One region of the Streptomyces sp. NPDC043746 genome, then DNA from elsewhere that is predicted to be linked to it. Evidence: riboswitches for the same ligand, from Rfam matches in the RefSeq annotation. Region 1 holds a riboswitch; the other holds the start of a gene.
What was found. A riboswitch is a leader RNA that binds a small molecule or an ion and turns the genes downstream of it on or off. The one in region 1 is predicted to bind S-adenosylmethionine.

Region 1 (3,399 bases):
CGTCCATCTGGATCGCGCTGTAGTGGACGAAAACATCCGCACCACCGTCGACCGCGATGAAGCCGTACCCCTTCTCCGCGTTGAACCACTTGACGGTGCCCTGAGCCATGCCTAACTCCCCTATAACTGGCCCTTGCACGGGACCGCACTTCGCGGCCCCGGGTCGGAACTCACCCTCCGACAGGAGAGGGTGCGCAGCGCCGCAGCGCGTCGACCGCGGCTGAATGTATCCGCCCAACTGCCCTCTGCAACAGGTCAATCGGACGAGAATTCTGGGCGCGGCCGAGCGCCCGAATATGCGGGATTGCTGAAATTTACGGGCAAGTCGGGCCAGGCAAAGGCCACTTATGCCTCAAGGGGTTCACGCACTTTGGCTGCTTCTTATCGGTCCGGGCGCATTCTCATATGCGGGCGGCGCGTGCAGCGAAGGGGGTTTCCCCAACTGTACCGCGCTCAACCATGCAGAATTGCCCCCTCCGCCCTGCGGGGCGGAGGGGGCAATGGTGTGCGTGCGGGCTCAGCAGCCGCCGGCCACGGCCGGGATGATCGAGATGCCGGCGCCGTCCGGCGTGGCCGCGTCCAGGCCGCCCTCGAAGCGCACGTCGTCGTCGTTGACGTACACGTTCACGAAGCGGCGCAGCTTGCCCTGGTCGTCCAGGACACGGGCGGCGATGCCCGGGTGGTCCTTCTCCAGGGACTCGATGACCTCGGCGAGCGTGGCGCCCTCGGCCGGGACCTCGGCCTGGCCGCCGGTGTACGTACGGAGGATGGTGGGGATGCGGACCTTGACGCTCATGGTGGTGCCCTTCTTGCTTCGGACTCGGCGGGCCCGGTCTGCTCGGACCCGGTGGGTCAGGCGGAGGCGAGGCCCGCGGCGCGGAACGCGTCCAGGCTCGGCTTGATGGTGGCCGTCGCCTGCGAGGTCGCGGAGACCGCGTCGAGCGTCTTGAGCCCGTCACCGGTGTTCAGGACGACGGTGGTGAGCGCCGGGTCGATCGCACCGGCCTCGATCAGCTTCTTCGTCACGCCGACCGTCACGCCGCCCGCCGTCTCACCGAAGATGCCCTCGGTGCGCGCCAGCAGCTTGATCGCGTCGACGACCTGCTCGTCGGTCACGTCCTCCACCGCGCCGCCCGTGCGGCGGGCGATGTCCAGGACGTACGGGCCGTCCGCCGGGTTGCCGATGGCCAGCGACTTGGCGATGGTGTTCGGCTTCTGGGGGCGGACCACGTCGTGTCCGGCCTTGAAGGCGGCGGAGACCGGGGAGCAGCCCTCGGCCTGGGCGCCGAAGATCTTGTACGGCTTGTCCTCGACCAGGCCGAGCCGGATCAGCTCCTGGAACCCCTTGTCGATCTTCGTCAGCTGGGAGCCGGACGCGATCGGGACGACGATCTGGTCGGGCAGCTTCCAGCCGAGCTGCTCGCAGATCTCGTACGCCAGGGTCTTGGAGCCCTCGCCGTAGTAGGGGCGCAGGTTGACGTTGACGAAGCCCCAGCCCTCGCCCAGGGGGTCCCCGATCAGCTCGGAGCAGAAGCGGTTCACGTCGTCGTAGTTGCCCTCGATGCCGACCAGTTCGCCGCCGTACACCGCGGCCATGACGACCTTGCCCTGCTCCAGGTCGTGCGGGATGAACACGCAGGAGCGCAGCCCGGCGCGGGCGGCGGCGGCGCCGACGGCACCGGCCAGGTTGCCCGTGGAGGAGCAGGAGAGGGTGGTGAATCCGAAGGCGCGGGCGGCCTCGACGGCGATCGCGACGACGCGGTCCTTGAAGGAGTGCGTCGGGTTGCCGGAGTCGTCCTTGACGTACAGGCCGCCGGTGACGCCCAGCTCGCGGGCGAGGTTGTCGGCCTTGACCAGCTTGGTGAAGCCGGGGTTCAGGTTGGGCTTGTCGGCCACGTCGGCGGGGACCGGCAGCAGCGGGGCGTAGCGCCAGATGCTGTTCGGTCCGGCCTCGATGCGCTTGCGCAGGGCCTCCGGGTCACCGGCCGGCAGGTCGTACGCCACTTCCAGCGGCCCGAAACAGGACGCGCAGGCGAAAAGGGGGCCGAGGTCGAAACGCTCGCCGCACTCGCGGCAGGAAAGCGCCACAGCGGGACCGAGGTCCACGGCAGCGGTGGTGGCGTTTCCTGCGATGGTCTGAACAGCCATGATGGCGGAGGCCCTTTCTCCTCATCTTCCTCGCAGCGCATTTCGCCGCAAGACGGAATTGGCACCTTCCCCACCGTGACCTCGCGGTCGGCAGGAGGGTTGCCGGGACTTCAACGGGCCGTTCCCTCAGTCCCTCTGGATGAGCTCTGTGGCACCGGATCTTCGATCCAGGCGTTTGTGTGACGACGGACCCCGACATGCGACGGTGGTCCGCGTTGTTCAAGACTGTAACCGAAGGACGGGACGGTTGAGATAGTCGTCCGAACGGCGAGATGGATCACACGCAGGGAGTTCAGACCGTGCTCGAAGAGGTGGAACGCTGGCTGACCAGGCGGTCCTGGTCGGCCGCCGACCGCCCGCTGGACCGGCTCCTCGACGCCCGGACCGCCGAACCGCACCGCACCTCGGTGAGTGTGGTGCTGCCCGCGCTGAACGAGGAGGCCACGGTCGGCGCGATCGTGGCGACGATCCGGCGGGAGCTGATGGAGAAGGTCCGGCTGGTGGACGAACTGGTGGTGATCGACTCCGGCTCCACCGACTCCACCGCCGCCGTCGCCCGCGACGCGGGCGCCCGGGTGGTCCACCGGGACACGATCCTGCCCCGGATGCCGGCCGTGCCGGGCAAGGGCGAAGTGCTCTGGCGATCACTCCTGGTGACCAGTGGGGAGATCGTCTGCTTCGTCGACGCGGACCTCAGGGACTTCTCGGCGGACTTCGTCTCGGGGACGGTCGGCCCGCTGCTCACCGATCCGGCGGTCCGGTTCGTCAAGGCGATGTACGACCGTCCGCTCGACGGCACCGCAGGCCAGGGCGGTCGCGTCACCGAGCTGGTGGCCCGCCCGCTGCTCAATCTGCACTGGCCGCAGCTGGCCGGATTCGTGCAGCCGCTGGGCGGCGAGTACGCGGTGCGGCGCTCGCTGCTGGAGCGGCTGCCCTTCCCGGTCGGTTACGGAGTGGAGCTGGGGCTCCTGGTCGACGCGCTGCACACCGTGGGGCTGGACGCGCTGGCCCAGGTGGATGTGGGCGTGCGGCGCCACCGCCACCAGGACGGGCAGGCGCTGGGACGGATGGCGGCGGCGATCTACCGCACGGCGCAGCTGCGGCTCTCCCGGGGCCATCTGGTGCGGCCCGCGCTGACGCAGTTCGAGCGGGGCGCGGAGGGGTTCGTGCCGCGCACCCATGCGGTGGACACGGAGGAGCGGCCGCCGATGCGGGAGATCGCGGAGTACGCGGAGCGGTGGGCGGCGTGAG
Region 2 (3,399 bases), on a different contig from region 1:
CCGGATGGCGTTGAGCGAGCGAAGCGAGGAGGGGGTCCCCCCGGCCGAAGGCTGGGGGAGCTCGCCCGGCTCGGCCTCGGGGGCGCCGCACTCCCCCGGGTCCTGCGGGTCGCTGCCGAGCAGGGTGCGCACCAGCGGGTGGGCGCAGAAGAGGCCGTCGCGGACGCCGATGCCGTACTCGGCGGAGAGGGCGGCGGCGAAGTGCGAGCTGTTCCAGCCGCGCACCACGAAGGAGATGACCCCGACCCGGGGCGCGTCGTCCCCGAAGAGCGAGAGCACCTGGACCTCGGGCACCTCGGCCAGCCCCTCGCTGACCCGGCGCACCAGCTCCTGCTCCCGGGCCACCAGCGTGTCGAACCCCGCCTCGGTGAGGGCCTTGCAGGCGGAGGCGATGGCGTAGACGCCGATCACGTTGGGCGAACCGGCCTCGTGGCGGGCGGCCGTGGTGTGCCAGTCGACGTCCACGCCCCCGTCCGCGCGCCGGGCGACCCTGCGGGAGGCGCCGCCGCCGGCCAGGTAGGGCTCGGCGGCCTGGAGCCAGTCGGCGCGGCCCGCGAGGACGCCCGAGCCGAAGGGCGCGTACAGCTTGTGGCCGGAGAACGCGACCCAGTCGACGTCCAGTTCGGCGATGTCCACCGGATGGTGCGGGGCGAGCTGGGCGGCGTCCAGGACGATCCGGGCCCCGTGCGCGTGCGCGGCGGCGGCCAGCTCCCTCACCGGCCAGAGCTCACCGGTCACGTTGGAGGCACCGGTCACGCAGACGAGGGCCGGGCCGTAGGGGTCGCGGTCCGCGAGCGCCCGCTCCAGGGTCTGGACCGCCTGGCCCGGGGTGCGGGGCGCGTCGAGGTACGTGACCCGGGCGTCGCGCCAGGGCAGCAGGGAGGCGTGGTGCTCGGTCTCGTACACGAAGACCTGGCAGCCGTCCGGGAGCGCGGCGGCCAGCAGGTTGAGGGAGTCGGTGGTGGAGCGGGTGAAGACGACCTGGTCGTCGGCGCGGCAGCCGAGGAACTCCGCGACGGTGCGGCGGCTGCTCTCGAAGAGGTCGGTGGAGAGCTGCGAGAGGTAGCCGGCACCGCGGTGGACGCTGCCGTAGTACGGGGCGTACGCGGCGACGTCGTCCCAGACCCGCTGGAGGGCCGGGGCGCTGGCGGCGTAGTCGAGTGCGGCGTAGGCGACTTCACCACCGGTGACGAGCGGAACAGTGACATCCTGCCCCAGAACAGGCAGCGGGGCACAAACCGACGAGTCGATGGCAGCGGTGGAGACAGACATGGCGAACTCCCGTACGAGGCAGGCGAAATCCGTGCGCCGGCGGAAACGCGGCAGCGCTGGAGAGGGGTGGGGAAAGAGGGTGCGCGGAAGAAGGGCTATCAGCCCAGGGCACGGAGAAGCCCTGGGACGAGCCCTAGCGCATTCGCTTGCTCACAAGAGGCTCCCTAGGGACCAGGACCCCGGGGGCTGACGTCCACTGGACGCCGAGGGGCCCGCGCTTGCCGCAGACCTCGCTGCCTGCGGCCTGGTCTTCACCCGGGGCACCCCGCCACGGACGGAGGGTTGCCGGACAGCGGGCCGGGGCCGTAGTCGCTGTCACTCATGACCTGCGCAGCATCTTGCCATACCTACGGGGACGCGCAAGGGCGCGGTCCGGATGCCGGACCGCGCCCCGCGTCACACTCCGCGTGCCTCAGGCGTTACTGGCCGCCACCCAGCGCTCCAGGGCGTGCTTGGCCGCACCGGAGTCGACGGCCTCGGCGGCGACCTGGATCTGCGCCGCGATCCGCTCGGTCAGCGACCCACCGGTCCCCGGGTCGAGCGCGACGAGCGCCGCCGCCGCGTTGAGCAGCACCGCCTCCCGTACCGCGCCGCCCTCGCCGTCCAGCAGGCGGCGGGCCACATCCGCGTTGTACGAGGCGTCGGCGCCGCGCAGCGCCTCCACGGGGACGATGTTCAGCCCGACGTCGCGCGGGTCGAAGGGCTCCTCGCGCACCCCCCCGTCGCGGACCACCCAGATCCGCGAGGTGGCGGTGGTGGTCAGTTCGTCGAGCCCGTCGTCGCCGCGGAAGACGAGTGCCGAGTTGCCCCGCTCCGCCAGCACGCCCGCGACGATGGGCGCCATCCGGGCGTCGGCCACCCCGATCGCCTGGGCGCGCACCTGGGCCGGATTGGTGAGGGGGCCCAGGATGTTGAACGTGGTCTGCGCGCCCAGTTCCTTGCGGGCCTTGGCGGCGTACCGCAGGGCGGGATGGAACTTGACGGCGAAACAGAACGTGATGCCCGCAGCCTCGGCGACCTCCACCACCCGCTGCGGGGTCAGCTCCAGGTTGACGCCGAGCTTCTCCAGGACGTCGGAGGAGCCGCTCGCGGAGGAGGCGGCCCGGTTGCCGTGCTTGACGACCTTGGCACCGGTACCGGCGATGACGATCGCCGCCATGGTCGAGATGTTGACGGTCTTGGCGAGGTCGCCGCCGGTGCCGACGATGTCGACGGTGCGGCCGGGCACCTCGATGGTGTTGGCGTGCGCGTACATCGCGCGTACCAGCCCGGTGACCTCCTCGACGGTCTCGCCCTTGGCCCGCAGCGCGACCGCGAAGCCGGCGATCTGCGCGTCGGTGGCCTCGCCGCTCATGATGCGGTCCATCGCCCAGGCGGTCTCCTCGGAGGAGAGGTTCTCGCCGCGCAGCAGGGGGTTCAGCAGGCCGGGCCAGGAACGGTCCGCCACGCTGTCGCCGCCGCTCGGGGTCACAACGTTCATGGTCCGCTCCAGGGGGTCCACAGCCGGGAAAGATACGGCTCCACCCTATCCAGCCGCCGGGACCGCGAAGAGCCCCGTCCATCGGATGGACGGGGCTCCCGCGGTGGCGATCAGTTCAGGTGATCAGTGGTGGCCGTGGCCCTCGGTGATCTCCTTGTACTCCTCGGCGGTGGGCTTGGCGATCTGGTTGTTCTCGCCGTAGTAGCCCTTGCTGAGCTTGGCCCGGACCTTCTGCAGTACGGGGATCTTACGCTTGACGCCGTTCTCGTCGACCTCGGGGCCGAGTTCGAGCGGCTTGTACTGGTGGTGCTGGGTGAGCGTGTGCAGCTTCTCCTGGGAGAGCGGCTCGTGGACCTCCACGAACTCACCGTGCGGCAGGCGCTTGATGATGCCGGTCTCGCGACCGTGCAGCACCTTCTCCTTGTCGCGGCGCTGGAGGCCGAGGCAGATCCGCTTGGTGACGATGAACGCGATGACCGGTCCGACGAAGAAGAAGATCCGGACGAACCAGGTGATGGCGTTGATCGACAGGTGGAAGTGCGTGGCCCACAGGTCGTTACCACCGCCGACGAGGCCGATGAAGTACGCCGTGATCCAGGCGACGCCGAGGCCCGTACGGGTCGGGGCGTTGCGCGGGCGGTCCAGGA

Region 2: another riboswitch for S-adenosylmethionine. It lies ahead of AC0682_RS27270 (aminotransferase class V-fold PLP-dependent enzyme); the one in region 1 lies ahead of thrC (threonine synthase).

What each region holds. Positions count from the first base shown of each region.
Region 1 covers NZ_JBWKCM010000020.1:55,256-58,654, reverse strand. Annotated here, with positions in the region: gene AC0682_RS21370 (cold-shock protein) at 1-109, opposite strand, end outside; gene AC0682_RS21365 (MoaD/ThiS family protein) at 518-796, opposite strand; gene thrC (threonine synthase) at 853-2,148, opposite strand; SAM riboswitch class I at 2,167-2,294, opposite strand; gene AC0682_RS21355 (glucosyl-3-phosphoglycerate synthase) at 2,448-3,398, shown strand.
Region 2 covers NZ_JBWKCM010000033.1:26,752-30,150, reverse strand. Annotated here, with positions in the region: gene AC0682_RS27270 (aminotransferase class V-fold PLP-dependent enzyme) at 1-1,272, opposite strand, end outside; SAM riboswitch class IV at 1,482-1,599, opposite strand; gene trpD (anthranilate phosphoribosyltransferase) at 1,685-2,752, opposite strand; gene qcrB (cytochrome bc1 complex cytochrome b subunit) at 2,876-3,399, opposite strand, start outside.